Regions from separate parts of the Paenibacillus sp. FSL P2-0136 genome, predicted to be linked through region 1. Evidence: predicted binding sites of a transcription regulator. Region 1 holds the regulator's gene; each other region holds the start of a gene.
The links. Region 1 encodes Rex, which represses fermentation and respiration genes when NADH is low (regulators of the CRP and FNR family bind a similar motif). Its sites were predicted from a motif close to TTGTGAAATATTTCACAA; they were not measured.
Positions count from the first base shown of each region.

Region 2: the regulator Rex is predicted to act here: its motif matches at 4,516-4,533, upstream of qoxA (cytochrome aa3 quinol oxidase subunit II).
Region 3: the regulator Rex is predicted to act here: its motif matches at 2,666-2,683, upstream of NYE26_RS31070 (cytochrome ubiquinol oxidase subunit I).

Region 1 is NZ_CP150244.1:4,438,399-4,449,101, reverse strand. Features, by position in the region: gene dinG (ATP-dependent DNA helicase DinG) at 39-2,900, shown strand; gene NYE26_RS18875 (redox-sensing transcriptional repressor Rex) at 3,050-3,700, shown strand; gene NYE26_RS18870 (amidohydrolase) at 3,690-4,991, shown strand; gene NYE26_RS18865 (DUF5590 domain-containing protein) at 5,021-5,542, shown strand; gene NYE26_RS18860 (aminoglycoside adenylyltransferase domain-containing protein) at 5,856-6,023, shown strand; gene NYE26_RS18855 (hypothetical protein) at 6,249-6,791, shown strand; gene NYE26_RS18850 (AAA family ATPase) at 6,784-8,286, shown strand; gene NYE26_RS18845 (3-hydroxyacyl-CoA dehydrogenase NAD-binding domain-containing protein) at 8,419-9,291, shown strand; gene NYE26_RS18840 (acetate kinase) at 9,288-10,496, shown strand; gene asnS (asparagine--tRNA ligase) at 10,518-10,703, shown strand, end outside.
Region 2 is NZ_CP150244.1:760,669-771,371, forward strand. Features, by position in the region: gene NYE26_RS03145 (hypothetical protein) at 1-225, shown strand, start outside; gene qoxD (cytochrome aa3 quinol oxidase subunit IV) at 351-644, opposite strand; gene qoxC (cytochrome aa3 quinol oxidase subunit III) at 646-1,242, opposite strand; gene qoxB (cytochrome aa3 quinol oxidase subunit I) at 1,239-3,188, opposite strand; gene qoxA (cytochrome aa3 quinol oxidase subunit II) at 3,233-4,249, opposite strand; gene NYE26_RS03170 (polysaccharide deacetylase family protein) at 4,779-5,903, shown strand; gene NYE26_RS03175 (TetR/AcrR family transcriptional regulator) at 6,031-6,648, opposite strand; gene NYE26_RS03180 (MFS transporter) at 6,806-8,254, shown strand; gene NYE26_RS03185 (GntR family transcriptional regulator) at 8,691-9,080, shown strand; gene NYE26_RS03190 (ABC transporter ATP-binding protein) at 9,073-9,975, shown strand; gene NYE26_RS03195 (YrzE family protein) at 9,950-10,703, shown strand, end outside.
Region 3 is NZ_CP150244.1:7,252,758-7,263,460, forward strand. Features, by position in the region: gene cydD (thiol reductant ABC exporter subunit CydD) at 1-142, opposite strand, end outside; gene cydB (cytochrome d ubiquinol oxidase subunit II) at 142-1,158, opposite strand; gene NYE26_RS31070 (cytochrome ubiquinol oxidase subunit I) at 1,145-2,551, opposite strand; gene NYE26_RS31075 (cold-shock protein) at 2,775-3,005, opposite strand; gene NYE26_RS31080 (cold-shock protein) at 3,097-3,297, opposite strand; gene NYE26_RS31085 (trypsin-like peptidase domain-containing protein) at 3,692-4,939, opposite strand; gene NYE26_RS31090 (hypothetical protein) at 5,296-5,502, shown strand; gene NYE26_RS31095 (MBL fold metallo-hydrolase) at 5,471-6,277, opposite strand; gene yycI (two-component system regulatory protein YycI) at 6,294-7,034, opposite strand; gene yycH (two-component system activity regulator YycH) at 7,083-8,375, opposite strand; gene walK (cell wall metabolism sensor histidine kinase WalK) at 8,372-10,204, opposite strand; gene yycF (response regulator YycF) at 10,204-10,703, opposite strand, start outside.

The DNA.
Region 1 (10,703 bases):
TGATAAAGAGTCTCAAGTGAAAGGGAATAGAACTTATAATGAAATTTGCCGTGCTTGATTTTGAAACTACGGGAACCCAATCTGTGGGAGAGATCATCCAGGTTGGCCTTGCCATTATAGAAGAAGACGGGCAGATCTCCCGGGTGTACGGTTCCTATGTCAAGCCCGGAGCGCCAATTCCTCCTTTTATTACGGGCCTGACCGGAATTACAGACAGCGATGTACAGGATGCGCCGGAGCTCGATGAGATGATGATGGAGCTGGTGCCGCTGCTGGATGATGTAGTCCTCGTCGGACACAATGTCGCGTTTGATTTTCATTTTTTGCAGAATGCGCTGGACCGCTGCGGCTACCTGCCGTTTCAGGGGCGGATTCTGGATACGATCGATTTTCTCAAAATATGCTTTCCCTCGCTGAGCACCTATCAGCTTGGCGCGGTAAGCAGCCACTTCGGCATTACGCATGACCGTCCCCATCAGGCGGACAGTGATGCGCTTGCCACGGCTATTGTGCTGCTCAAATGTCTGGAAGAGCTGCAGAGTCTGCCGCTCTTGACGATTCAGCGGCTGAATGAGCTGTTCGCGGACGAAGACAGTGATTTGGCCTGGTATTTCGACGGTCTGCTGCGGGAGCGGGAGATGGAGACCTTTCAGCCGGAAGGTGAGCTGAGCTTCTACCGCCAGCTTGCGCTGGCTGTTGGGGACTGGGCAGAGCTGGCTACGCCACGGGAGGAAGGAAGCGTCAATCCGCTGGAGAATATTACCTTTGAAGAATATATGGATGAGGTAACCAAGCGGCTGAAGGCTGTTCTTCCCCAGTATGAGAGCCGAGAAGCCCAGGAGCTGATGATCCATGAGGTCATTACAGCGCTTGAGCAGGACAAGCATCTGCTGATTGAAGCGGGAACAGGCACCGGCAAATCGCTGGGTTATCTGCTTCCGGCCATCTACCATAGTGTGAAAAGTGATCAGAAGGTGATGGTCAGCACGCATACCATTAACCTTCAGGACCAGCTGCGGGAGCGGGATATTCCGCTCTTAACCAGCGTTGTGCCGTTCCCGTTCAAGGCCTCCATCTTTAAGGGAAGAGGGCACTATTTGTGTCTGCGCAAGTTCGAACATCGAATGAACAAAAAGGACTTTACGAGTCCAAGGGAAGAAGCGCTCACCGCTGCGCAAATGCTCGTTTGGCTGACTCAGACGACGACCGGCGATGATGAGGAGCTTAACTTAAGCGGACGGGGCGGCGATTTCTGGGAGACTGTAGCCAGTGATACTGACTCCTGCCTGGGACGCGCCTGTCCCTGGTTCCGCAAATGCTATTACCACCGGGCCAAGCATGAAGCCGGGATCTCCGATGTGGTAGTCACCAATCACTCCAAGCTGTTCGCAGATGTCAAAGCCGGGCATCAGCTTCTTCCGGCTTACGACCATCTTGTAATTGATGAAGCCCATCATCTGGAGGATATTGCCGGCAAGCATCTTGGCATGCAGATGAAATATTTCACATTCGCCCATACCCTCACCCGACTCTATAAGGATAGCCGGAGCGGGCAGCTGCCTGCCCTCCGCCAGAGTCTGCAGTCTTCGGGCAGTGAGCAGGCTTCCGAATGGAGCGGCGTGATCGACCGGATCTATCCCGATCTGCTGACGGTGAAGGAGTCCTGGGATGCGCTCAGCGACCGGCTCTTCAGCCTGCTGCCTGAGCGCAGCGATGCCGGGGCCGGTGAAGCAGGTCAGCTGGTGGCACGCCTGCAGCCGGGCAAGAAGCCGAAGGATTGGGAGGAGCTGGCTGCCCTTGAGAATACACTGAACCTCAGTCTGAGCGATATCATCCGCAAGGGCGACAAAATGCTCAGTGAGATGCGTGACACGGACAGCCAATCCTCCTCAGACAGTCTTGTGACCGATATCGGCGGGTTATTCAAGGATCTGGCATCCATTAGAGAGCAGATCCGCTTCTTCATGAGTCTGAACGATGAGAATATCGTGTATTGGCTGGAGGGAAGCGGTAATTATAAGGGCAAGTCACTGCAAATGTATGCTGTTCCTGTAGATGTCAGCACCCAGCTCAGGGAGCTGTTCTTCGATAAGAAGAAGAGCATTATCCTGACCTCGGCCACCTTATCCGTGGATAAATCCTTCCAGTTCATGATTGATAACCTGGGTCTTGGCGAGGCTGCAGAGCAGCGGCGTCTGATGACAACACTGCTTCCGTCGCCATTCAAGTATCGTGAGCAGGCTCTCCTGGTCATTCCCCGGGACTTCCCGAGCGTCAAGGGGAGTATTGGGGATGCCCGCTTCGTGGACACCCTCGTGCACTCCCTTGCCGAGACAGCTGTAACAACACGGGGGCGGATGCTGGTGCTGTTCACCTCCTACAAGATGCTGCGCCAGGTGTATGAACCGCTGAAGGAGGCACTTGCCTCACAGGATATCGCGGTACTCGGACAAGGTGTGGAAGGCGGCAGCCGGAGCAAGCTGATCCGCCGCTTCCAGGACAGCCCGGCTTCGGTCTTGCTGGGTACCAGCAGCTTCTGGGAAGGGGTGGATATCCCTGGAGAAGCATTGACCTGCCTGGCGATTGTCAGACTGCCGTTCCAGCCGCCGAATCACCCGCTGGCAGAAGCGAAGTCAGAGCTGCTTCAGGCACAGAAGAAGAATCCGTTCATGAAGCTGTCCGTGCCGCAGGCTGTCATCCGCTTCAAGCAGGGCTTCGGGCGGCTGGTCCGCACGGCGCAGGACCGGGGCATCGTAATTGTGTACGATACCAGAGTGATTGAATCGCATTACGGAAAGTACTTTCTGTACTCGCTCCCCGGTCCCAAGATGGAGCATATGCTCACCGAGCAGATGGTCCCGAGAATTGCCGAATGGCTGGATGACGGCGGGGTTTCCTAATTCATCTGCTATTGCTATTATTAATAAGTCATGATTATCCTGAAGATCCGTTCCCGCCTGTCCTGCCACTCCGGCAGGCGGCGGGGCACGGTTGCTATAATTGTACGGAATGAAGTGTAGGCTAACAAAACTTTTAAGGAGGAGAATACATGAAATCGGATAAAATATCGGAGGCCGTCGTGCGCAGGCTCCCAGTGTACCTGCGTTTCCTGAACGATCTCCAAAAACGTGAAATCTCCACAGTCTCTTCTCAGGAGCTGGGCCAGAAGCTTGACCTAAATCCCGCCCAGATCCGTAAGGATTTGGCTTATTTTGGTGATTTTGGCAGAAAAGGCATCGGCTATGATGTATCTTATCTGATTGAGAAGATCCGCCATATCCTGAAGCTTGACCAGCAAATTAATGTTGCACTGGTTGGAGCCGGTAACCTCGGTCATGCCTTGTCTAACTACAACGCTTACTTGAAGGATACGATGAAGATTACTGCCATCTTCGATGCCTACCCGCCGAAGGTGGGCCAGCAGATCAACTCGCTGGTTGTGCAGCCGATGGAGGAGCTAAGCAGTACCATCCGCTCGCAGGGCATCCGGATCGGGATTATTACCGTGCCTGACAGCGAAGCCCAGAACGTAGCTGATATTCTTGTGGATTCCGGTATCGAAGCGATTCTGAACTTCGCACCGGTTATTCTCAAGACGCCTGCCAATATCCGGATTCATGCCGCAGATTTCACCACAGATCTGCAGAGCTTGGCCTATTATTTGCATGATGGAAAGGATGAGGCTGAAGATGAGCAGTAAGATCACGATAATCAAGAATGGGCACTTCCTGGTTCCGGGCAGTGACAAGCCGGTACTGAGCGGGTACATGACCCTGGAGAATGATTTGATTACTTACATAGGTGAAGCTGAGCCGGTAGTGGAGGATGGCGCACAGGTCGTAGACGGCAGCCGTCTGCTGTTCATGCCTGGTCTGGTAAATACCCATGGTCATACTGCAATGTCACTGCTGCGCGGGTACGGTGACGATATGGTGCTTCAGACTTGGCTGCAGGAGAAGATGTGGCCGATGGAAGAGAAATTCACTGGTGATGATGTATATTGGGGAACCTCGTTGTCCGTGCTGGAGATGCTGAAGGGCGGCACAACCACCTTCCTCGATATGTATGATCATATGGACCGGGTAGCGGAAGTAACGGAGCAGTCCGGTATTCGTGCTGTGCTGATGCGCGGCGTAATTGGGCTGTGCCCGGAAGAGGTACAGCAAGCGAAGCTTGCTGAGGCGATTGCTTTTGCCCGTAACTGGCACGGCAAGGCTGACGGCAGAATTACGACCATGCTCTCACCGCACGCCCCGTACACCTGTCCTCCAGAGTTTTTCATGAAGTTTGTGCAGGCTGCCCATGATCTGGACTTGCCAATGCACACCCATATGTCCGAGACGCGCCATGAAGTGGAACAGAACGTGGCCGACTACGGCCTGCGTCCGGTCGCGCATCTGGAGAAGCTCGGGATGTTCACCCGTCCTTCGCTCATTGCCCACGGGGTTCATCTGAACGATGAAGAGATCGGTATCCTGGCCCGCCATAACGTTGGCGTGTCGCATAACCCCGGCAGTAACCTGAAGCTGGCCAGCGGGGTAGCCCGTGTTCCTGAGCTGCTGAGAGCCGGGGTTAAGGTCTCTCTGGGGACAGACGGTGCGGCGAGCAACAACAATCTGGATATGTTCGAAGAGATGCGGCTGGTGGCTCTGATCCACAAGGGCGTAAGCGGTGATCCTACAGCGGTACCGGCTCCTGAGGCGCTTCTGATGGCTACGGAGTATGGGGCGCAGTCTATTTTCCTAAGCGGGGTGGGCCGGCTTGCAGCAGGAATGAAGGCCGACTTCATCGCACTTGATATTGACCAGCCTCATCTGCTGCCGCATACCGATCTGCTCTCCCATGCCGTATATTCGGCAAGTGCCAAGGATGTGGAGCATGTATGGGTGAACGGCCAGCAGGTTGTGAAGCATGGACAATGCCTGACACTTGATGAAGAAGCCATCCGCCGCAAAGCACAGGAGACGTTCGAGAGCCTGCTTAAACGGTAATTCAAGGGAACGGGAAAGGAAGCAGCGTGGTGAAGAAGAAGAGGAGAAAATGGATCTGGCTGGGGATTACCGTGGTGCTGCTCCTTCTGTTCGGACTTAGCCAGTTCTATGCCTACATTATGAAGGACCAGTGGAACGAGCGGAGTGAGGCCAAGGAGCTGGCCCGGGCGCGTGCCGGACTAACAGAGGTAACCAAGGCCCAGAAATCTGTATGGAATGAGAATGAGATCTACTGGGTGCTGACCGGTAAAAATGAATCAGGGACCGAGCTGATGGTGTGGGTCCGTTTCACCTTGGAGGGCAAGCCTGCCGGAGGCGACAATGACCTGTATGCTGAGGAACTGAGCAATGGCACCTCAGAAGAGAAAATGCGCGGAATCATAGCCGCCCAGCTGCCGGACATTACGATCGAACGGCTGCTGCCCGGTGTATACAACGGGGAATATGCCTGGCAGCTATTTTACAAAAAAGACGGGCGATTCTATTATAACTTTTACCGCTTCAAGGATGGCAGCGCCATCGGTGAGGGGTACAGCCTGCCGAACCGTTAAGCTAAGCGGTGAGCGGCAGAATAAAAACGGGGGGACAGATTATCTGTTCCTCCGTTTTTTTATCCATCATGTTGAAAAGTTTGAGATACATCAATTGATATACGGAGTGTATACCTCGTCTGCTAGCGCTAACCTACATATATGTCGAGGAAGATGAAATAGGAAATTTTAGCACATTTGGATAAGATTAAAGCGAAATTGATCTGCTGATCGTCATTCGGAAGCGCATTTAGAGCGGTACAGAACTGATGAGAATTATGTGTGCGGCGGCTTTGAGGATGCTGATCTGGCGGCGGATTTTGCATATTAAGAAATCACCGGGGAGTGGGGGCTGCAGCAGTTGCCGGAAGTCTATCACGGCTTGCTTAGACAGTGTCTGAAGGAATATTGCGGTGCGGCAGTCGCCGAAGGCTATGAACCGCGCGAATTAACTGATTTTGCAGAATATATGATGGCTGAAATCAAGCGTAATCTGGAGTAACAGTTGGCCGGTCTAAAATGATTATCTATTGAAACATCCAGAAATTAGTATCAAAAATTTTAAATATATTCACAACTTAATGTAAAATCGTATATACACCTATGATATACTACTACTTGTACTAAGACATGCTTAAGAGCATGTCAGTCTCGGATGGGCGCTAGACACGCTGGCTGGTCTTTATTATAGAGTTATGCTCGGTCATTATTGAGAGGAGGACGTTTCTTGAAACTGCGTCTTATGCCTGTACTGCTAACGTCTCTGCTGTCTGCTGCATTATTGTTTGGTGGCTGGTATTCCTACCGTCAATTCGTGGTACAGGAGCCGCTGCAGAAGCTGGTATCATCCTACGAGGGAGTGAAGGATTCCCATATTACTATTAAACGCAATGAGGTCACTTTGAAACTGGATTTGCAGCCGGGCACGAAATTACGTGAACTGGTACAGTATGTATCAAGAGAAGGCAGCACTGCTATTGACGGACGGACCCTGAAGCTGGATGTGGAACAGAAGCCGAGTGAACTGCTGGATGAGTATTGGGATAAAGCGATGTTCTCTGTAGCAGAAGCGATGGAGAGCCGGAAGTATACATTGATACCAGCTAAGCTGGACGGATTGAAGGAGCAGGAGAGCAAGTACAGTGGGGTTACAGCTACCACAGAGATTGACGACAATAATGTATATGTAAGCCTGAGCAACGGCAAAGAGAGCAAATTTATCATTCTGCCGCGTGCAGCAGCCAAGATGGGAGTGTGGAACAATGCCTAAGTACTGGAAAGAGGTTGTAGCCGGATTCGTTCCGGTCATGCTGATTTTTATGGCTTTTGTGGGGATCAATATCTTCCCTGTAATCATAGCGCTGGGCATGGTTGCCGCGCTCCTGTTCATTGCCCATGCCCGCGGCGGACTGACGGTTAATGCAGGTGCAGATAAGAAGCGCAAGAAGAACGGCCCCTCTAAGCTGACCTTTGAAGAGATCGGCGGACAGGACAATGCCAAGCAGGAGCTGCGTGAAGCGCTGGACTTCCTGATCCGGCATGAAGAAATCAGCAAGTTCGGGATTCGCCCGCTCAAGGGAATTCTGCTTACAGGTCCTCCTGGAACAGGAAAGACGCTGATGGCCAAGGCTGCGGCGCATTATACGGGCTCCGTGTTTGTAGCTGCCTCGGGTAGTGAATTCGTTGAGATGTATGTCGGTGTGGGTGCGGGACGCGTACGCGATTTGTTCAAGGATGCCCGCACACGCGCACTCAAGGAGAATAAGCAAAGCGCCATTATTTTCATTGATGAAATCGACGTCATCGGCGGGAAGCGCGAAGGCGGACAACAGCGCGAATATGATCAGACCCTCAATCAGCTGCTGACGGAGATGGACGGAATTTATAACAACGATACCCCGCGCATCCTGCTGGTAGCCGCAACGAACCGCAAGGAGATGCTTGATTCTGCGCTGCTGCGCCCGGGGCGTTTTGACCGCCATATTCAGGTGGATATGCCTGACAAGAAGGGCCGCAAGTCGATTCTCGACCTGCATGCCAAGAACAAGCCGCTGCATGATACCGTGGATCTGGATAAAATCGCCGAAGAAGCTTACGGCTTCTCGGGTGCTCAGCTGGAGAGCGTGATGAACGAAGCTGCGATCTACATGATGCGCGAGAATCTGACCCTGGTAGAGCAGCGTCATCTGTCGATGGCGATCGACAAGGTCATGATGGGTGAGAAGACCGACCGGGAGACCAACCATGAAGAGAAGAAGCGGGTAGCGATCCATGAGCTTGGACATGCTATTATGGCTGAGCTGCTGCGCCCCGGAAGCGTTAGCCAGGTCACACTGACCCCGCGCGGTCAGGCTCTAGGGTATGTCCGGCATAATCCGCAGACCGAGCAGTATCTGTACACGAAGGATTACCTGGAGAACCAGATCATGATTGCTCTTGGAGGAGCGGCTGCCGAAGAGATGTATTACGGCGGACGCAGTACCGGTTCCCGTGGAGACTTCGATCAGGCGCTGAATATCGTTGAGACCATGATGAAGTCAGGGCTCACTTCGCTGGGTATTGCGAATCTGCAAATGGTTACCACCGAAGAATTAATGAAGGAAAACAGTAAGATACTGGATGATCTTATGATCCGCACAAATGACCTGCTGGACAAGCAGAGAAATATATTTGATTACTCCCTTGACATTTTAATGAAGGAAGAAGTCCTCTCCGGAGAGCAATTTCGTTGTCAATTTCGTGACAGTGTCCTTTTACCGGCATAATTTTTTATGCCGGTTATTTTTTTTTACTTTTCAGACATGCTAAGATATCATTATATGTCGGGCTACTTATTTTTTTCGACAGACAAGGTACAATACAGAAGTATAGATACCTGAAAGGATGGAGACTTTTACATGAATTTTAAGAAGATCGGTGTCATCGGCGGAGGCACAATGGGACAAGGGATTGCCGAAATGCTGGCAGCCAAGGGCCTGGATGTCATGCTGGTGGAAAAAACTGCAGAACGGCTGAACTACTCCTATGAAATGATCGAGACCAGTCTCGACAAGCAGCTGGAGAAATGGGCGATTACCCAGGCGGAGAAGAAGCTGATCCTGGGCCGTATCCAGAAGGTTACACACTTCGCTGAACTGAGCTCCTGCGATATGGTCATTGAGACCATCGTTGAAGATCTGGAAGCCAAGCAAAAGGTATTCAATCAGCTCGATCAGGTGTGTCCGAGCCACATTATTCTTGCCAGCAATACGTCAACGCTTAGCTTGACTGAGCTTGCAAGCTCTACAATGTATCCGGAACGCGTTATCGGCATGCACTTCATACACCCTGTAGGTAAAGTGGATCTGGTTGAAATCGTGCGCGGTCTGAAAACCTCGGACAGCACATTTGAAGATACCAAAGCCTTTGTCGATGAGATTGTTGAGAAAAAAGGCGTTATGATCTACGAATCCCCCGGATTTGTATCTTCACGCCTCATTTGCCTGTTCATTAACGAGGCTATGCATGTGCTCCAGGAAGGGGTTGCCTCTCCTGAAGATATTGATGACGCTATGCGCATCGGCTACCAGTTCCAGAACGGGCCGCTTGAAATGGCAGACCGCTTCGGTCTGGATTCCGTTCTTGCCGCACTGGAGAACATGTTCCGTGAATACGGCGAGCTCAAGTACCGTCCTTCGACCATTCTCAAGAAGATGGTGCGTGCAGGACAACTGGGTGCGAAATCGGGCGAAGGCTTCTTCAAGTATGACAAGGATGGTGACCGGATATGAAAGTATTAGTAATTAACGCAGGCAGTTCTTCTTTGAAATATCAGCTCTATGACATGACGGATGAATCCGTACTTGCCAAAGGTCTGGTTGAGCGTATCGGTATGGATTCCTCCATTCTGACCCACAAACCAACCGGCAAACAGGAAGTTACCGAGGTTAGCGAAATTCTGGAGCACACTACAGCGATCCGCAAGGTTCTGGCGAATCTGACTGACAAGGAACACGGAGTCATTGCATCCATTAACGAGATTAATGCTGTAGGCCACCGCGTAGTACACGGAGGAGAGAGCTTTAAGGAATCCGCACTTGTTACTACGGAAGCCAAGTCCGAAATCCGCCGTCTGTTCGACCTGGCTCCGCTGCATAACCCTGCCGCGCTGCTTGGTATTCTGGCTGCTGAGAGCAATATGCCGGGTGTGCCGCAGACCGTTATTTTCGACACGGCCTTCCACTCCACAATGCCTGAGAAAGCATATTTGTATGCTATTCCAAGAGTACTGTACAGCAAATACAAGATCCGCCGTTACGGCTTCCATGGGACTTCCCATGATTATGTAAGTAAAGCTGCGGCTGAGTTTGTCGGACGTCCGCTGGAAGAGCTGAAGATCATTACCTGCCACATCGGTAACGGTGCCAGCCTCACGGCTATAGACGGCGGTATCTCTGTAGATACTTCGATGGGGATGACTCCGCTTGAAGGTCTGATGATGGGTACACGCAGCGGTGACATCGACCCTGCTATTGTTCCTTACGTCATGAACAAGGAAGAATTGACTCATGGTGAAGTCAACTCTATGCTTAATAAGCACAGCGGTATGCTGGCGATCTCCGGGATCAGCAGCGACATGCGGGAGATTATCGAAGGATACGAGAAGGGCGAGCCGAATGCTTCGCTGGCCTTCGAAATGTACGAATACCGTCTCCGCAAATACATCGGGGCTTACACCGCAGCACTTAACGGTGCAGACGTTATCGTCTTCACTGCCGGTGTAGGGGAGAATGCGTCGTTGCTTCGCGAGAAGGTCCTGCGCAACCTGTCCTATCTGGGTATTGAGCTGGACGCTGAAGCCAACAAGGTTCGTTCGGGTGATCCGCGCCGTATCTCTACTGCAAGCTCCAAGGTACAGGTACTTGTGGTTCCAACGAACGAAGAGCTGGTGATTGCACGCGATACCTATCGTATTGTGCAAGGAATTAACAGCTAAATTAGAGGAGAGATTACAGGCATGGCTAACAAGAGTGTAATCAAGAACGTGAATGAGCATGTCGGAGAGACTGTTGTCATCGGATGTTGGGTGAACAACAAACGCTCCAGCGGTAAAATTCAGTTCCTGCAGCTTCGCGACGGTACCGGTTATATCCAGGGGGTTGTGGTGAAATCAGAGGTCCCTGAGCAGGTCTGGGATGATGCC
Region 2 (10,703 bases), 3.7 Mb from region 1:
TCCTGGTCCCCGGATCAGCGGCTGATTGCCTATAGTGTAACTATTGAGGAGAACGGGACAACGAATAATACCTTATATGTCTACGATCTGTCTTCTGACAAGTCCGTCCAGATTGCGGAGAGCAATGGAACGATGACCACCTCATGGAGCCCCTCGGGCAAGCAGCTTGCGTATACAGAGCGGGATGACAGCGGGAGCAGCAGCAGTATAGTCCAGTTAAAGTAGAACAACAACATGATGGCAATCTTTAAAATTCAAAAAAGCGGTCCGCATCGGTAAATCTACCGGATACGGACCGCTTTTATTATAGATTCCTAGAAGGAGCATAATGCTCCTCTGCTTCTTACATGCTAAGCATACCAGCCCCATACGAAGATGAACAGGGTGCCGAAGATGGTGACCAGAGCCACGAACATGGCGTATGCGATGTTGATATACAGTTCTTTTTTGGAATCGGCCGATTCTCCGATGTGCATGAACACAAACAGCTGCAAGGAGGCCTGGATCAGCGCTGTAACCAGCAGCACCACCATATTGGCACTGGAGGACAGGTCTCCGTAAATTACAATCAGTGCAGCGGCAGAGAGGACCAGAGAGGCTACATAACCCATCACATGCTTAATAGGGAATAGTTGCTTCATCATGTCACATCAGTCCTTTCAGGTAGACGAAGCTGAAGATAAAGATCCAGACCACGTCTAAGAAGTGCCAGAACAAGGAGAAGATGAACGTTTTGTTGGCGGTAGCGGGAGTAATGCCGCGCTTCCACAGCTGAATCATAATGCCAATTCCCCACAGCAGACCGAAGCTGACGTGAAGACCATGCGTTCCCAGTAGTATGAACAGACTGGAGAGGAAGCCGCTGGTCTGCAGCGTAGCTCCTTCATGTACATAAGTGAAGAACTCGTCGATTTCAATACCGACAAAAGCCAGACCCATCACCAGCGTAATCGCCATGAAGACCATCATGGCTTTCTTGTAGCCGTGCCGCATGGCATGGACAGCCAGACCGATGGTGAAGGAGCTCGACAGCAGGAGGAAGGTCTCCATCAGCACCGGGCCGATCTCGAACAGCTCGCTGCCGCTTGGTCCGCTGGCATAGCGGTTAACCATTACGAAATATACAGTGAACAGCGTAGCGAAGAGAGGGATCTCGGCTCCGAGAAAGACCCAGAAGCCGAAGATCTTGTTACTGTTCTCTTCCGTTGAATATTCGAGCGGCTTGGACGCATCTATTTTCATACAGTCTCACCCCGCATCAGTTTCTTTTCTGTAGCTGCAATCTCTTCTACAGGAATGTAGTAGCCCTGGTCCTTATCGAAGGACATGAAGGCCAGCACAACCAGGATTCCAATCCCCGAGACAATCGCCGGAATCCACATGCTGAAGACCAGGAAGAAGCCGAGGAAGAAGAAGACTACACCCAATATGAACGGCTTGCCGGTGTTGCTAGGCATATGAATCTTGGTGTATTTGGTCTCTGTGTACAGCGGAATATTATCGTGCTTCGCAGACCATAGAGCATCGCGCGTCTCAACCTTAGGCACAATCGCAAAGTTGTAGAGCGGGATCGGGCTGTGTGTAGCCCATTCGAGCGTCCGGCCATCCCAAGGATCGTTGGTTGTATCTCTCGGCATGTAGCGGGTACTCCAGTAAATATTGTAGACCAGGATCACGAAGCCGATCGCGAGTCCGACGGCCCCGACGAAGCTCAGCATATTAAGCGGACCAAAGCCTGATTCCTTAGAGTAAGTATACAGACGGCGTGTCATTCCCATCAGTCCCAGGAAGAACATTGGGAAGAAGGTTACGTTAAAGGAAATGATGATCCACCAGAAGGCATGCTTGCCCAGCCGTTCGTTCAGGCGGAAGCCGAACACTTTCGGGAACCAATAGTGGAAGCCGGCGATGACGGCGAACACGGCACCCGGAATCAGCACGTAGTGGAAATGCGCCACCAGGAACATCGTGTTGTGATACTGGTAATCGGCGCTGGCCATTGCCAGCATGACGCCCGTTACCCCGCCGATCGTGAAGATCGGGATAAAGGCCAGCGTGTACAGCATCGGGGTCGTGAAGGTAATCCTGCCCTTTCGCAGGGTGAATAGCCAGTTGAATATTTTGACCCCGGTAGGTACTGCTATGGCCATCGTTGTGATTGAGAAGAAGCTGTTGACCATGGCACCTTGACCCATTGTATAGAAATGGTGCGCCCATACAAGGAAGGACAGGAGCGAGATGATCAGCATGCTGAATACCATGGAGGTATAGCCGTACAGGTTCTTCTTCGAGAAGGTGGCGATAATCTCACTGTAAATACCGAAGGCCGGAAGGATAACGATATAGACCTCCGGATGTCCCCAGACCCAGAACAGGTTGGCCCAGAGCATATCCATCCCGCCGTTGGCCATCGTGAAGAACTGGGAGCCGAAGAGGCGGTCGAACATCATCATCGCCAGCGCTACGGTAAGAACCGGGAAGGCGAAGACAATGATAACGTTGGTGATAAGTACGGACCAGGTGAACATCGGCATCTTCATCAGCGTCATGCCTGGTGCGCGCATTTTGAGAATCGTTACGATAAAGTTAACCCCGGTGATCAGCGTACCGATACCGGATATTTGCAGGGCCAGAGAGTAATAGTTGTTCCCTACGGTCGGGCTGAATTCAAGACTCGCCAGCGGGAAGTAGGCTGACCAGCCCGCATCCGGCGAGCCGCCGATGACGAAGGAAATGTTCAGCAGCATGGCGCCCATGAAGAAGAGCCAGAAGCTGACGGCGTTCAGCCGCGGGAAGGCAACGTCCCGTGCGCCGATCTGCAGCGGAATGATTACGTTCATCAGACCGATGATAAAAGGCATGGCCATGAAGAGAATCATGATCAGACCATGGGTGGTGAAGACCTCATTGTAATGCTGCGCATCGAGGAATTTCATTTCTGGCGCAGCCGTCTGCAGACGCATCATCATCGCATCTACACCGCCGCGGAACAGCATCAGCAGCGCTGCGAGGATGTACATAATCCCGATTTTTTTGTGGTCAACCGTGGTCAGCCATTCGCGCCACAGATAGCCCCATTTCTTGAAATAGGTAAGCCCTACGAGAATCCCGATGGTTGCCAGTGCAATACTGATCATGGCCCCGTATATCAAGGGTTCGCCGTGAACCTTAAATTTGTCCAAATCCATTAGGGTAGCTCCTTTCAGTGTGTTGCATTAAGCTCGTAAGAGAGCTAGTGTCCTTCATGTGTGCTTTCATCCACAGGGGAGCTTGGCAGCGGCTGATCGACTTCCGGATCAGGCTTGCTGTCGAATTCCGTTCCGCTGGACGGCTCGGGAGACGGATGAATTTCCTTGTTATCCTGATGCTCCGGATTGCCGTTGTCCATATCCATCTCCTTGCCGCCGCCGCTCATATGATCTCCGTGATTTCCCGGAGGAGGGCTGAACTCCAGATGGGTGGAGGAATACGTTTTGCGTCCGAGGTAATCCGTGGCCAGCAGGCCTTTGAATTCTTCCTCAGTCAGCTTAGGTGCAGTTTCCTTCACTTCCTTCACCCAATCCTCGTAACCTTTGTTACTCAGAACAAGTGCTTCGAATTCCATGTGGGCGAAGCCTTTACCGCTGAAGTTAGCATTCTTTCCGATATAAGAGCCTTCCGTATCAGCGGAGAGATGAAGCGTTGTCAGCATGTCGCTCATGGCGTACTTTTGACCGGCAAGCTGTGGAATCCAAAGACTGGTAATGGTGCCGAATGAGTACATTCTGAATTCAACTGCACGGTGTACCGGCATATTCACGTAGTTAACTGTTTCAATGCCTTCTTCCGGATAACTGAAATGCCATTTCCAGTTGGAGGAGGACGCATAGATGACCAGCGGAGTCTGATCTTTATAATCCGCAGCCACATTCTCCACTTCGTTTGTCGTCTTGACGGTTACAACAGACAGGAAGGCTACGATAATGATCGGGATAATAATCCAGATCGCCTCAAGGACTACATTGCCTTCCTCGTGCTTTGGAATGTACCCCTCATTACTCTTCTTCGCACGGTATTTCACCAATACAAAGATGTATAGGATGTAGACAACTGCCAGAACACCAAGCATTACAATAATTGAGAGAATAATGGTGTCAGATAACGTTCTGGCAGACGGCCCCTTCGGGTTCAGAACAGCGATCGAGCTGCATCCCGGCAGGAGAAGGATCAGGCTTAGAAACAGAGCGTATAACGGTCCCTTTTTTTTCATATAGAACTCCTTCCTTCAATACTACTTTTCATTCGCCGTTCATTAACGGAAGTACATTGATCTGTATCTATAGTAAGAACTACTTACCCATAATGCAAAATACATATTTTGTATAATTATATAAAATAGACCTTAAAAATGGCGAACAAGTTAAATATGTGTGATCAAATTGTTACAACTCCCTAAGGGTATGATAAAGATCACTGTAGTGGCGCACTTTAGCTAATTTTAAGGTTGTTCAATTTTTGTTCAAAATTCCGATATTGTTATTAAATTTGTCACAATTATTCTGTGCCAAAAACCGCTGATTTAACCGTGTAACGCCTGCTGTGACAGCATTCGACGAGAATTGCGTGCTTTCTGAAAATAATGGCGAACCCTCATTTATCATTGCATAAGAGTAACAATTTCTTAGCTTGCGGTTACAATCTCTCAAATTACGTTGAAAGTATATATGATAAAGTGATAGACAAATATACATAGATTGGAGACTGCTGCTGTGCGCATCAAGAAAATTCTGCTCTTATTCATGTCTTTATTCCTAATTATGGGGCTTGTGCAGGTCCCGGCTAACGCTAAAGGTGATAGCACTATTCTTAAACTCGGAGTCAACGATAAATTAAGCAAGGTTGAAGCTGTATCCGTAAAAGGCACCTATTATGTACCGCTGCGCGCGCTTGCGGATGAGCTGAAATGGACCCTTACCGGCCTGACGGACGGGATTCACGTATCTGGCGGGACAGGTTCGCTTACCCTGCTGAGCAAGGACGGAGGTGCGGTACTGAAGGATGGGACTGCCGTGCCTATGAGCACTTTCGTACAGGACGGCAAACTCATGGCTCCGCTGAAGCTCAGCGGTTACCTCGGGTATAGCATTTCCTATGCGGGAGATAAATATTTACTTCGTGTGAAGGACGGCTCGGCGCAGCTTACCGATGCAGCCTTCACCGATAAATATGCTGCCGAGCTGAAGCCGGAGGCTCCGGTAGCTCCAACGAATCCAGCGACTCCGGTTACACCAACTGAGCCGGGCAAGCCGGGCCGGACCGTATACCTGACCTTCGACGATGGCCCGTCAGCCACGACTGGCGACCTGCTGGACATCCTCCGTAAATATGACGTACAGGCAACCTTCTTCATGCTGGGGAACAACATGAATCAGCATCCCGCCCAGGTGAAGCGGACTGCGAAAGAAGGCCATGGCTTAGCGCTGCATGGCGTGACCCACCGCCAGGAGAAGTTCTATGCTTCGCCGGCAGCGGCGCTTGCCGAGATGTCGGGGGCCAATGCGACACTGAAGAAGCTGACGGGAACCAGCACCACCTTGATCCGTACGCCATACGGAAGCAAGCCGTATTTCACCAAGTCCTTCCGCGATAAAGTCCTGACGCAGGGATATCATCTCTGGGACTGGAACGTGGATTCCTATGACTGGAAATACAAACAGAACAGCGACAGAATCTATAACACCGTGATGGATCAGGTGAACAAGCTGAAGGCGTCCAAGACCAATCCGGTCATTCTGATGCATGACCAGAAGGCTACACTCAAGGTGCTGCCGCGTATTCTGGAGAAGCTGAAGAAGGATGGTTATACCTTCAAGCTCATTACGAAGGATATGGAGCCGCTCAATTTCTGGAAGGATAAACGCTGATCCGTAAGGGTTAATAGAGAAGAGCAAGCTGCAGGGTAACCTGCGGGCTTGCTCTTTTTTTTGGCGAGAATCTATATGTTGTGGGGTTATTTGGCGTGCAGAGGTATAGAGAAATCACTGGTTCTGTCTACTTGTACAGATATTGCACCAGCATATGAACCAGCTCTGACTTCAGCCGGTCCACGGTGATCCGCTGGGGGGAGAAGGAGATGAAGTCGACAATAGCGCTCACAGACTCAAACACAATGATCGAAGCTGCCTCCGTATCCCCGGTCTTCAGCTCGTCTTGCCCCATCTGGAGATAGGTAAGCGTTTTGAGTCGGCCGGTCTCGTACTGGGCATCCATCAACTGTTTGATGGCCTCATCGCTGTGATACATAATGCTTAGATCCTTATGGTATCCGATAAAAGCCTTATGCGAGAGCAGAAGCGTGTCTATCAGATGCAGGATCAGGTCCGTACGTTCAATCGTATTGAAATTAATTTCTGACATTGAATCATCGATTCTGGCGAGCAGCTCATCCCCGTACATGTGGAGCACCTCAATGAATACGGCTCTTTTATCCACGAAATAGGAGTAGAAGCTCCCGGTCGAGACCCCGGCGGCGGCTGCAATCTCCTTGGTATTCGTCTGATAGAAGCCCTTGTCCGAGAATAGCTTCATCGCGGCCCGGATAATGGCTTCCTTGGTTCGTATACTGCGCTCCTGTTGCGGAGTTCTAATTTTGTCCTCTGTTTCACCCATATCGTAAGATCCCCCTCATAGTAAAGATTGTAGTGGAGCGGTTTTGTGCTGTCAATAAAAGTTGAACCAAAGTTCATTTTTTTAATTGACAAATATGAACTTTGGTTCATATAATCTAAAATATGAACTTTATTTCATATTTCAGGAGATGATCAAGATGGGGATTGGAATGCGCAGAGCTTTATCCTTCACGGCGATTGTGCTGGGCTTTTTCATGGCGCTGCTGGATACGACCATTATTAATATTGCCCTGCCGGAGATGACCCGCCAGTTCGGGGGAAGTGTGTCGCAGGTATCCTGGGTGATGAACGGCTATAACCTGGCATTTGCCGTGTTCATCCTGACTGCCTCGCGTCTGGCCGACCAATTCGGACGGAAGAAGGTGTTTCTCGTTGGCGTGGGGCTGTTCACACTGAGTTCCCTGCTGGCTGGACTCTCCACTTCCCTTGGCATGCTGATTCTGTTCAGGGTTATTCAAGGCTTGGCGGGTGCCGTTATTGTGCCGGTTACGATTCCGCTAAGCACCACCACCTTTCCCAAAGAAATGCACGGACTGATTGTAGGCATATGGGGGGCCGTCTCGGGAGTGGCTGCTGCAAGCGGTCCGGCGCTTGGCGGAATATTGACACAGAAGCTGAGCTGGGAGTGGATTTTTTTTGTGAACGTACCGCTTGGGCTGCTGAGCATAGGGCTGACCGCTATATTCATTCAGGAATCACGGGATGATTCAGCAGGGCGGTCCATAGATTACGGCGGAATCCTGGGGATAACGGGAGGGATGTTCTGCATTACATATGCTCTGATTAAAGTGCAGGATTACGGCTGGAGCTCGCGCCCGTTCCTGGGTCTGACGGCTGTGGGGCTGCTCTTTCTGGTGATCTTTTTTCTTACGCAGTATAAGGGGAAAGAACCGATGCTGCCTCTGTCCCTGCTGAAGATCAGAGCCTTCAACAGTAACTCGGTATCGATGATCGTGCTGGGGGCGGCGCTGATGAATATTTCGCTGTTGACCTCCTTTTACCTGACCCGGGTGATGGGGGTATCGGAGCTGAAGGCAGGGCTTGTCCTCTCAACCATGGCCTTAGGCTCCATCGCCAGCTCGGCTGTATCCGGGCCGCTGTCTGCGAAATATGGCAGCAGTCTGTTCGCCGCAGCGGGAATGGTGATGATTGGCGCTGCTACCTATTCCATGAGCGGGCTTGAGGCTGATTCTACGCTGGGTGCGGTGATGCTACGGCTTGCACTGACCGGCTTCGGCGTGGGGCTCTCAATGGCTCCTGTGATGTCATCGGCGATCCGGGTTGTTCCTGAAGACAAGGTCGGCATCGCCTCGGGGGTGACGAATATGGCGAAGGCGCTGGGGAGTGTGCTCGGTGTGGCCATCATCGTCACTGTGCTCCAGCACAATACAACCCGGGAGCTGAGCGCGGCGAATTCCGCAGGCACAGAGGCGGGGGCCGGGGTAATAAGACAGCAGCAGGCGGCTGTGGATGCGTTCAGTCAGACCTATAAGTTCGCCGGCTACCTGCTGCTCCCGGGTATAGGTGCTGCCCTGTTCAGCAATGAACGCAGACAGCGGCGGAGCAGCAGTGTCCATGTTCAATAGAATAGTCCCACTAAGCAATCATAACCCCCAACTGTCCAACAGGCAGGTGGGGGTTATTTGCGTGACATGCTGAAACTCTATAAGACACACTAAAGAATAACAAAAAGCAAAAAGAAGCGGAGGGGAAATTTGGAACTGGAGGAGCGGTAGCGTCCGCCTGAAAGCTTTCCACAGGAAAGCTCGCATCGGAAGCATAGGCTTAGTTGGATTTCTACCGCGAAGAGCGGTTCGATCAAGAAATCGAAATACAACAGCGGCCGGAAGTCCAAATGTTCACCGCAGCGACGACCAGGCTTTGAATTCTAATCTTAAGTGCGTCTTTTATAGACAAAGTAAAAGTTAATGATTGACATTAATCCTCAACTGTATTAATAATAGTAGTACAGTTAGCACAGTTGAACAGCCGGATCATAGATCCGAAGAAAGGAGGACTGTCATGTTCGAACTGGATGTTCGCAGCCGCAAGCCGATCTATGAGCAGCTCACCGACAAGGTCAAAGAGATGATTATGCATGGTATTCTGCGGGCGGATGAACAGCTGCCCTCGGTGAGGACTTTATCCTCGCAGCTCACAGTGAACCCGAATACGATCCAGAAGGCTTACAGGGAGCTGGAGCGGGAAGGGTACATCTATTCACAGCAGGGCAAAGGTAATTTCGTGGCCCCACTGCAGCAGGGGCAGAATGAGAGCAAACGGGCGGAGCTGAAGGAAGAGCTGCTGCGTCTGATGGCAGAGGCGGTATACCTTGGTTTTACGGAAAGTGAAATGAGTGCGCTGTACCGCCAGGCGCTGGATAAGAGAAGAGAGGAGAACAGCCATGATTGAGATTCGCGGAGTCAGCAAGATTTTTCAGGAGGAAAGGGCTGTTGATAACATCTCGCTGACTGTACATAAGGGCGCTATTTACGGATTGCTGGGATCGAATGGGGCGGGCAAAACAACGCTGCTGAAGACGCTCGCCGGTATTTATCGTCCTGAGGCGGGGAGTGTCAAGCTCGCCGGGCAGCCGGTGTATGAGTCGCCGGAGGTGAAGCGCAGAATGATCTTTATGCCGGATAGTCCGTATTTCTTCGCGCAGGCAACCATTAAGAGTATGGCGGCATTCTACCGATCTATATATCCGGGCTGGAGCCAGAAGAGGTACGAGGAGCTTGGGGCGATGTTCCGGCTCGACACCCGGCGCAAGCTCAGCCGTTTCTCCAAGGGGATGCAACGCCAGGCTGCTGTCTGGCTGGCCCTCAGCTGCAAGCCGGATGTGCTGATCATGGACGAGCCCATCGACGGGCTGGACCCGGTGATGCGCCGGCAGATCAAGAATCTCCTGTTCCAGGAGGTCGCCGAGCGGGAGCTGACGGTGCTGATCTCCTCGCATAACCTGCGGGAGATTGAGGATTTATGCGACCATGTCGGCATTATGCATGAGGGCCGGATGCTCGTGGAGAAGGATCTGGATGATCTGAAGGCCGACACACACAAGATTCAGGTCGCTTTCCGTGACGTGCGTCATGCGGCGGCGCTGGAATCCAAGCTGCAGATTCTCCATCAGGAGCAGCGGGGAAGCGTCAGCCTGTATATTGTAAAAGGGGACCGGGAGCGGATCAGCCAGGCTTTTCATGTCTACGAGCCTTATGTATTTGATCTGCTGCCGCTGACGCTGGAGGAAATCTTTATTTATGAAATGGGGGATGCCGGTTATGACGCGCAGCCGATTATTCTTTAACAGCAGCATTATCCGCCAGAACCTGCGCCAGCATGGCTGGATTGGAATTTTATATACATTGGTCCTGTTGATTGTGCTTCCGCTGGAGATGTTCATGGAGAGCAATCCGCTTGCGGAGCCAAATACAGTAGACAATCTGTTCAATATCCGTGGTGCCGATATCGCACCGTTCCTTATCGCTTTTCCGGTTGTGGCCGGATTGTTCCTGTTCCGTTATCTGCAGTCCAAAATGCCTTCGGATCTGTGGCACAGCCTCCCGCTGCGCCGCTCGCACCTGCTGGCTTCCCATACGGTAAGCGGATTGATCCTGCTGCTTGTGCCGGTCTGGCTTACGGCTGCGGTTACAGCTATCGTCCGCCCGCTAGACGGCAATATGTATATCTATCAAGGCGCGGATGTCTGGGAGTGGTGCCTGGTTATCAGTGTGCTGACGCTGTTTCTGTATGTCTTTACTATCTTTGTAGGTATTTGCACAGGACAGACCATTCTGCAGGGAATAGTGGTCTTCATTCTGTTAATTCTTCCGGCAGCACTGCTGCAATTTACCGACATGCACTTGAACAGATATCTGTACGGGTATCCGGAAGGGTCAAGCTTGTGGGGGACCCTGATAAACTGGGCGCCGTTACTGCGTATTATGAATATCTCCTATGAGCCTCTTAGTAATAAAGAGATATGGAGCTATATCCTCTTGTCTGCTGTGTTCATGGTATTGTCATTCGTGCTGT
Region 3 (10,703 bases), 2.8 Mb from region 1:
GTTCTCCCGCAAACAGCGCAGAGACAGCTTCTGCCAGCGACTTCGCCAGCAGAAGAATGGAGAAGCTTTGCACCAGGGTCAGGAAGCCAACCAGCAGAAATACAGGCTTAACTCCTTTGTACCCAAGCAAATTTTTATCCATTAGTATTCAAGATGCTCCTTCTCATGAACCCGTTTGTGGAAGATGAAATAACTCCAGATTTGATAGCCCAGCACGAACGGCAGCAGGGTCAGCGCTACAATCGTCATCACCTTCAGCGAATATTGGCCGGAGGCCGAATTCGTAATCGTCAGGTTGAATGCCTGATCCAGCGAGCTGATCATCACCCGCGGGAACAGTCCGATGAAGATCGATGCAACAGACAGCGCCATCACAGCACCAGTCATCCCGAAGGCATAGCCGTCCTTCTTCTTAGTCATGAAATATCCGGCCAGCAGATAAGCGGCTACAGCGAGAACGACTACAATCCATAGCAACGTTCCGCGTTTATCGAAGATATCCGTCATAGTATATGTCATCACAACGAAGGCTACCAAGAGCGCCGCCAGTGGAATCAGCAGCTTCTGGGCCAGCTTACGCGCCCGTTCCTGCAGATCTCCAAGCGTGCGGAGCGTAGTGAACATCAGCCCGTGCACCAGACACAGCAGGACAACCGTAATCCCTGCAACCACTGTATAAGCATTGACGATATCGAAGAATCCGGCATACATCTGCATATCCTTGTCGATCGGCAAGCCCTTGATGAAGCTGGCGAATACCACGGCGAGCAGGAACGGCGGTAGGAAGCTGCCGAAGAAGATGCAGACATCCCATGTTTTCTGCCAAGCCTTGGAATCGCGCTTGCCTCTGAATTCGAAGGCGACACCACGGGCGATTAGCGCCAGCAGAGCAAATACAAACGGAATATAGAAACCGCTGAACAGCGTAGCATACCAATGCGGGAAGGCCGCGAACATGGCACCGGCACCCGTAATCAGCCATACCTCATTTGCATCCCAGAACGGACCGATCGAATTGATCAGTATCCGTCGCTCCGTATCATTCTTGGCCAGAATCTGCGTCTCCATCCCTACACCGAAGTCGAAGCCTTCCAGGAAGAAGAACCCGACGAACAGCACCGCAATCAGCAGAAACCATAATTCATTAAGAGAAAGCATGAGTTGATCCCTCCTTGTTATACGGATCGTGGGATTCACCGTGTTCGTTATCCATAGCATAAGGACCTTTTTTGATCACTTTGACGAACAGGCCGACTAGCACTGCACCCAATATGGCATAGATCGCGGTAAAAGAAATCACCGAGAACAGTACCTGTCCGCTGGTAATATTAGGTGATACACTGTCTTCTGTAGTCATAAGTCCGAATACAGTCCATGGCTGACGCCCGATCTCTGTCATAATCCAGCCGGCCGTGTTGGCAATCGGCGGAAGCAGCAGTCCCCAGAACATGAAGCGCATGAACCAGGTATTGGGTCTGTCCATCTTTTTACGCCACATGAGGTAGATCGCGTATACCCCAAACAGTATCATCAGCGAGCCTGCAGCCACCATGATCCGGAAGCTCCAGAAGGTTGTTTTGACCGGCGGAATATAATCTCCTGGCCCATAGGCCACTTCATACTCCTGCTGCAGCTCCAGCATCCCCTTCACTTCACCGGAGAATTTACTGTAGGACAGGAAGCTCAGCAGATACGGAACCTGAACTTCATTGCTGTTGGTCTGGTTCTTCACATCGATATTGGCAAACACCGTCCAAGGTGCCGGGTCGCCGCTCTCACCCCACAGCGCTTCGGATGCGGCCATCTTCATTGGCTGTGTCTCTACCAGATATTGAGCCTGTGCATGTCCTGCAACCGCAACGCCGAAGGATGAGATAACCCCTACAATTGCTGCAATCTCGAATGATTTTCGGAAAAAGGCAACGTCCTGCTTCTTAAGCAATTTGTATGCACTGATCCCTGTTACCAGGAAGGCGCCCGTAGCGTAAGCGGCAAGCACTGTATGCGGAAATTCCACCAGCAGCTGGCCGTTTGTAATCAGTGCGAAGATGTCATTCATCTCCGCGCGGCCATTGTTAATCTGGAAGCCGACCGGATGCTGCATGAACGAGTTAGCCAGCAGAATCCAGAATGCCGACAGCATCGTTCCGAAGGCGACCAGCCAGATGGATAACAGATGAATCCGCTTGGATACCTTATCCCAGCCGAAGATCCAGATTCCGATGAACGTGGACTCCAGGAAGAAGGCCAACAAGGCTTCAATCGCAAGCGGAGCCCCGAACACATCACCGACGAAGCGCGAATAATCCGACCAGTTCATCCCGAACTGGAACTCCTGCAAGATCCCTGTTACTACACCTACTGCGAAGTTAATCAGGAATAGCTTCCCCCAGAATTGCGCCATTCTTTTGTACTCTTCATTGCCCTTTCTTACGTACATGGTCTCCATAATGGCAATTATGAGCGCAAGTCCGATCGATACTGGCACAAAGAAATAATGAAAAATTGTCGTCGACGCAAATTGTATACGCGACAGCAGTACTGTATCCATATTTCTCCCCTTCCTTCTCCCCATTTCGTTATGTCTATTTTGTCAAATTCCCATCACTCAAAGTGTGATAATTATCACATTATACGCCCCGTTTAGGCATAAAAAACAATAAATTTGTGACAAATATCACAATTTTGCATTTAAAAGCAAAAAAAATAAGACGGTTTCACCGTCTTGAAGGTGTCCTGCATATATAGTTGTCTTGACTCATAAAGGTATTGGTCTAGGTAATGGAAATACCTTTCTTAAGCGATTTGAGATCGCCATTTGAATTAAGCAATTGCGGCAGCATCTTCATGCTACGAACCATTGGGGAATGACAGAGACGGCAGGAAGGCGCATGTTCAAATGCGAAATTATCCCTCATCCATCCATTGCAATCCTCGTTGGTACAGGCCCAAATTGCGGTATTTTCTTCCGGTACTTCCTCCAAAGGCTTTTTCCGGTAGTTCATTGCCGTTCCTCCCTTCCTTTATGTTGCAAGCAAGTGATGATAAAAAAAGACCGTCCCAACTTTCACAAGCGGGGACGGTACCTTCTATTAATTACAGTTTTACAACGTTTTCGGCTTGTGGTCCGCGGTTGCCTTGAACAACGTTGAATTCAACGCGTTGGCCTTCGTCCAAAGTTTTGAAGCCGTCGCCAGTGATTGCGCTGAAGTGAACGAATACGTCGCTTCCGCCTTCAACTTCGATGAAACCGAATCCTTTTTCTGCGTTGAACCATTTAACTGTACCTGTTTGCATGTGTGTTACCTCCACAAATTTAAATTAATATGTTCTTTTTATCTTCAGACAAAGAAAAAATTCACACATTGAGAAAGGTTGTAGCTTTGGTTGACAGCCCTTTTCAATGCGAGAATAAGGTATCAATGTAAGAACAATTTCATGTTACCACACCTTAATAACAAAGGCAAGCTGTTCTATCCTAATTCCTCCGTTTTTTCCCTTATAAGGACTACTTCCCAATGTAAGGGCTACCAGTCATAATAAATTGTAATATTTATACCCATTGCTACCAATTACCCCATTTATTTATTCTTGAAACAGCCCCGCCCTCTTCTTTTTTTCCTGAAAAGGACGGCTTGAACTGTTTCCGTAATCGTGACTGCCTCATTATTATATACGGCCATTTCCAATTTTATTCCTCTGGCTTCTCAAGAAGCTGGACTGTGGTCTGCTTCACTTCACCATTGCGGTAGAAGGTAATCTTCAGCTTATCGCCGATCTTGGTATGATCGTACAGATATTTGCGCAGCGACAGCGTGGAGGTAATCGGCTTATCGTTGAACTTGGTAATCACATCGTTAAGCTGCAGACCCGCTTCCTTCGCCGGTCCCACAGCATCCAGAACCACAACCCCATCGGTCACTAGAGACGGAAGATTGAGCTCCTTACGCTGGTCATCGGCCAGCGGTACATAAGGATTATTCAGATCCACTGAATAGACGCCCAGGTATGACCGGGCTATCCGGCCTTTGGAGGTAAGCTCATTGGCTGTATCCACCACGTGATTGGAGGGAATCGCAAAGCCCAGTCCCTCTACCCCCGTATCGGAGATCTTCATCGTATTGATACCAATCACCTTGCCGTCCAGATCCACTAGTGCGCCCCCGCTGTTGCCCTCGTTAATGGCCGCATCCGTCTGGATCACTTCCTGCTCCCAATCGTACACGCCATCCTGGTTCAGTGACACTGGAATCGTCCGCTCTGTGTAGCTGACAATGCCGGAAGTCAGTGTATCTCCAAGCCCCAGCGGGTTGCCGATGGCAATGACAGTCTCACCCAGACGCAGCTTGGAGGAATCCCCGATCTCAGCAATCCGGTCGATTCCCTTGCCGTCAATGGAGAGCACAGCAATATCGCTCACCTTGTCGGCACCTACCAGCTCCGCCTTGTGTGTCACGCCGTCTACTGTAACCACTTCCAGCTTGCCGGCACCCTCAATGACATGATTATTCGTGATGATAAATGCCTTATTGTCATCCTTCTTATAGATAACTCCCGAGCCTAGCGCGGATTCATCGAGAATATTAAGTTCCTTATTATCTTGTTTATGATTAATGATGCTCACTACCGCAGGGCGGATATGTGCAGCAGCCTGAATAATCCGGTCATACGGATCTGCGCTGCTCGCAGCCACCTTATCAATAACCACCGGAGCCTGAGCTCTCTCAGCGGCGAATTGTCCCGTTACCAGACTGAACAGCAGCACAGCCGCTACAGCACTGCAGACAGAGCTGATCAGCGAGATCTGCCAAGTTGCCAGCGACCGCTTCGATTTGCGGACAGCCCACTTGCCGTCAGCATATCCGCCGGTTGATTTAGATTTGCCGCTTTTGCGCCGTGACACCTTGGTTGAATAGAAATCATCATCAAATAATCCCATGTTACACTCTCTCCCCTCTATTGCCACCGCATTCACGACCTGAACGCCAAGCAACCACGCCCGAGCTTAACCGCTATATCTCTTAGACTTCATGAAGTACTAAAAGGTTTCACTTGATTTATTCACCACATTCCAGTGGGTTCTAAGCGCAAGGGATGTCTATTATTCTAATAAGCTACTAAAAAGTTTAACAGCTTGTATCCGGAATATTTTGCAACTTAAAAGACTACAATAGGATTAGAACGCTCTATATGATTGTATCACAGGCAGCCGCGCTGCCCACATGTTTTCTATGTTAAATAAATGTAAATTATTCACAGCTTCATTACTATCCATTTCACAAGGAGGGCCGGACTATGGAGTCTTTTTCAACAAGTAAAGATCTGGTGCAATTCATTGGCAAGCTGGGGGACCTTAAGGATGAACATTATCAGCTGATTCTTGTACAGCATGCAATGATTGAGCTGTTAATTGATAAAGGGCTATTCTCCCGCCAGGAGCTGGAGCACAAGATTACCGAGGTTGACCGTCTTATGACTGGCTCACCTTATCCCATGGCGTAGGCCGGTCATAGTAGGTGTCGCAGAGCCTGAACTCACTGTCTTTGTAAAAGCAGCCCCTGTCCTCCATCGCCCCGCGCACGGACATCTTCGCCAGATCCATCATATTATGGTCTCTGCTCAGATGTGCCAGATAGGCGCGCTTGGTCCGCCCGCTCAGAATCTCGCTGAGCGCTGCACCTGCCGCCTCATTGGACAGATGCCCCAGATCGCCGAGAATCCGCCGCTTCGTATTCCAGGGATAACGCCCCATCCGCAGCATTTCGATATCATGATTCGACTCCAGCACCAGCACATCGGCATCCGATATGGCCGTTCTCACCTTGTCGCTGACATACCCGAGGTCTGTCGCAACACACAGCTTCTCCTTGCCGTCATAGAAATTGTAAGCTACCGGCTCTGCGGCATCGTGGGAGATGGCGAAGGATTCCACCCGCATACTGCCGAAATCCCGGTGCTGCCCGGTCTCCATAATGACCCGGTTATGCTCCTCAATCTTGCCAATCCCCTTCTCAATCGCTCCCCAGGTGTTCGAATTCGCATAGATCGGAAGATTATACTTGCGGGCCATCGCGCCCAGCCCTTTAATATGATCCGAATGCTCGTGGGTCACAAGAATTCCGTCCAGCTCCGCTCCCGTCAGTTCGCGCATGGCCAGCAGTTCGTCAATGCGCTTCGCGCTCAGACCCGCGTCGATCATAAGTGTGGTCTCGCCGTTACGCACCACTGTCACATTCCCGGTAGAACCGCTGGACAGTACTGTAAATGAAATCCCCATATCTCTCCTGCTCCTTCTACTCTGTTGTCTTCGGACTGATAATGTCCGCACTGATCGCATCCATATAATAAGCACTGCCGTCCTCCAGCATGAACCGCCACATCGGCGAAGCCACCTGGCTCTCGGAGTTGAACAGCTCGCCGTAATAGCCCAACTCAATCTCCTTCACTGCAGAACCCGCAGGAAAATACTTCTCGATCAGACTGCTAAGCGCCTGCGAAGCCGGGAGCACCTTCTGCAGATCCTCGCTCCGGCTTGCTGCGATCTCAATCTTCGGCCAGCGGTAAGCCACAATCTTCTGGTCACTGTTAATCAGCTCCAGCCGCACTCTGAAGAGAGACCACTTGTTATCCACCAGCGGATGCAGGACGAACTTGCCGACCTCACTCTCCTGTGAATCGAACCGGTAATTGGCAATGTCGGGAATCTGGCTCTTCAGCAGATTGCTCAGCTCCGAGAACGAGGAGTACATCAGCTTGCTGTCGATCGGCTCCTTAAGCTTCACAGGCAGTTCATTCTGCTCTTCGGCCGAATAACGGTACGTGATATCAGGCAGCTGCGGAGTAGCAGCCGGAATCGGGCATAGCAGCCGGATGTTCTTCTCCTCCATCACCGCCTGAGTCTCTGCGGACAGGGAAGTGAAGTCAAGTCCCGCACTGACCTGATCGCGCACATCGATCCATAGCTGATAGCACAGCAGCAGATTCAGCACCAGAAAGGCATATATCAATACACTCTTGGCCCTTCCCCAGTCCATAACGTCCCTCCTCGAATCGGTATTCTGTCCGCTTGGCTTAACTCCGCCCTAATTCAATGTAAGCTCACTGCCATCGCTAAGCGTAACCCGCCAGACGGGATGAAGCTGCAGCTTCTCCCCGGCCAGCGCAGGCATATAAGCAGGCGTAAGCTCAATAATCCGCAAGGAGCTGCCGATCTGCGCCAGCCGCTGCTTCAGCAGTTCGCCGCCGGGCAGCTCGACAATGGTCTTCTCAGACTTCTCCTCATTCGTATACATCAGGGAGCGCTCATAGGAAGAGACCGTTCCCTGCTGGAGCTCCAGATGAATTACGCCATACTGAAGCTGCGGATTGCTCATGATCGGATAGGAGCCGGACGGATAAGCGCCATAATATTGTTGAAAAGAAACCTTGCGGTCCTGCCGGCCCTCCTCCGTAGCAGCCAGCCTGTAGGTTCCGTTCCAGCCGCCATGGTTATTGACGAATTCCACCGCCTCCAGCGCATCCTTTGCCGGTGTGCTGTCGCCATCCGGCAGTGCAGCCGGGTCGCTATAACTCATCCAGTTCTGCTCCTGGTCCACCTGCAGACTGCGTTTGCTGTCCGTGTAAATTTTGGAACCGTCCTTCTCAGGAATGTATCTTGTATTGCCTGCATCGAAAAACAGATTGCTCTGCATTTGCTCAATGGTATACATACCCGCAGGCATCACGACTTTAACCAGCGGAACATCCGCCTCAGGGACATAATACTCACCGTTCACGGCTGTATACAGAGTCAGATTCTTGCCGAAGTCCACATGCTGCTGCACATCCTGAACCGTAAGATCGGCCTTGGCCGCCTCGTACACAATATCCCCGCGTGTGCTGAAGAAGATGACATGGGCTTTGGAGTCATTTTTGATATTGTAGATCCAGATCCGGTCAATGCTCTCCCCCTCGAACAGCGAATCCGGCGAGATCTGCATGACCCGCTGCAGCAGCGTTACCGGAATGCCTGCCCCGAACGACAGCTCAATGCCCGGATTCTCGCTGCGGATCTTGTCCCAGTCGAAATCCTGTACGGACCGCCGCTGGAAGCTCTCGAAGCTGCGTCCCTTCAGGCGGTTCATAATCAGATTATAGAAGGTGGAGCTGGGGTAGAACAGTGTATGCTTGTCCCCGCCCATATGAATAATCATTTTATCGGGGTAGAGCAGGTTCTCCACCTTTTCCTTCAGTCCCATATTATCCGTCTTCACATATAAGGTCTTCGACAACACTGCCGAATCACTGCCGGGCAGCCTGTAGATCAGGTAATAGCTCTCCACGAGACTTCCGAGTATAAGCAGAACCAGCATCCAAGACTTGATTCTCTCCTTCACGCCTCACTCCCCCTTTGCTTCATCAAAGGCAGTGTGAATGTGACCAGCGAGCCCTCATTCAGCTCCGATTGCAGGGAGATGGAGCCGCCGTGGGCTTTGACAATTTCCCGGGCAATGGACAGCCCCAGACCTGTTCCGCCCATGTTCCGCGAGCGTGCCTTATCCACCCGGTAGAAGCGTTCAAAGATGCGCTCAATATCCTTCTTCGGAATCCCTATACCGGAGTCGCGGACAGACACGGCCAGCATGCCGTCCTCGCTCTTATGCGCCTCCAGCTGGATTGTCCCGCCCTCTGGCGTATACTTGAGGGCATTGGAGACCAGATTGCCCAGCACCTGATCAATCTGGTCGCGGTCCAGCCAGGCTGTAGCGACATCCTTACGCACCCTGGTGCTGATGTGAATCCGCTTCTGGCGGATCTGGAAGGAGAAGCGGTCCGCCACATCCTCCAGCATCTCGGTGATATCCGTCTGCTGAATGCGCAGGCTGGATTCCTTAGAATCCAGCCGCGACAGATGCAGCAGATCCGTAACCAGCCGGATCATGCGCTCCGTCTCATTGCGGATAACGCCGACGAACCGCACGGCGAGCTGCGGATCTTCAAGTGCTCCGTCATCCAGCGCCTCCGCATAGCTCTTGATCGTCGTAAGCGGCGTCCGCAGCTCATGCGACACATTCGCCACGAACTCCCGGCGGGACTCCTCCAGATTCTCCTGCTCCGTAACATCCTGCAGCACTGCAATCGTCCCGGCGATCCGTCCGCCTTCGCGGCGGTGAATCGGGGTGAAGGTCACCCGCACAATATTGGGATCCTCGCCGACCATAGGAGACAGATGGAGCATAGCCGACTGGGGAACGCCCTGGGTCACCGAGACAGACTGCTCAGGCTCCAGACCCAACAGCCCGCCAAGCGAGGCTCCTGCCGGAAGCGGTCCTTCCGCACCTAGCATCAGGGCAGCGCGCGTATTCATCAGAATCACCGCGCCGCTCTCGTCTGTGGCTACGACACCGTCACTCATATTGGCGAGAATGGACGACAGCTTCTCCTTCTCCTCTTCGTTCTGCAGCAGCGCCTCGCGCAGCCGGTCCGTCATATAGTTGAAGGCCTGGCTCAGCTGGCCAATCTCATCATTGCCGAACACAGGTACCTTCCGGTTGAAGCGCCCTTCAGCCACAGCCGTGGCATGCTTGGTCATCTCCTTAATCGGATGTGTGATCGTATGGGCCAGAATGACACCCAGTACGGCCGTCAACGCCAGCGCCAGCAGCAGCCCTGAGAGGAACACACTGTTAATCCGGCTCATGGTGGCATATAAGTCTTTCATATCGGCAGCTATATAGATGGCGCCTACCACCTTATCACCGGAAATTACCGGCTTCGCCACTACCTTCTTGCGCACATTATCATCAGCGATGATATATTCCTCATTATCGCTGATCCCCTGCAAGGCGCGGCTGACCACGGTCTGCGTGTTCCGCTGGCCGACATAGTCATTCTGTGAAGGGATCGAGGTGGTAATAATCTTGCCGCTCGCATCCAGCACCTGAATTTCCGCACCGTTGATATACAGATTGTTCACCATGCCGCGCAGGCTCTCTACCGCCGATTCCTCATCGGCTGTTCCTGTCTCACTGCCGAATTTGTCAGCGGTGAGGATCGAGAGCATCTCGGCGCGGGCCTTCAGATCCTTGGTGAAGTTATCCGTCAGCGAGTTCTTCATCGAGCTGACAAAGTATACGCCGATCAGCTGCATCGCAATCAGAATCAGCAGCACGTAGATTACGATAAGCCTGGCCTGAATCGTCCGGAAAAAGGACAGTGCCTTCATTACAACCCTCCGTTTTTGGGGCTATGCATCAAATAACCGAGTCCGCGCCGGGTATGAATATACTCCGGCTTGCTGGGATTCTCCTCAATTTTTTCTCTGAGCCGGCGGATGGTCACATCCACCGTCCGCACATCGCCGAAATATTCGAACCCCCACACAGCCTGCAGCAGATGCTCCCGGGTCATTACCTTGCCCGCATGGCGGATCATATAATAGAGCAGCTCATATTCACGATGTGTCAGATCCAGCGGCTCACTATCCTTGTAGACCATGTACATATCCGTATCAATGAATAATCCGAAATGATAGACCCCCTGCTTGCTCTCCACTGTCTCACTCGGCGCTTCCGACGGGGACGGCTTATGCTGGCGCCGCATTTGGGCCTTAACCCTGGCCAGCAGCTCACGGGTACTGAACGGCTTGGTCACATAATCATCCGCACCAAGCTCCAGACCCAGCACTTTATCAATCTCCCCATCCTTGGCGGTAAGCATAATGA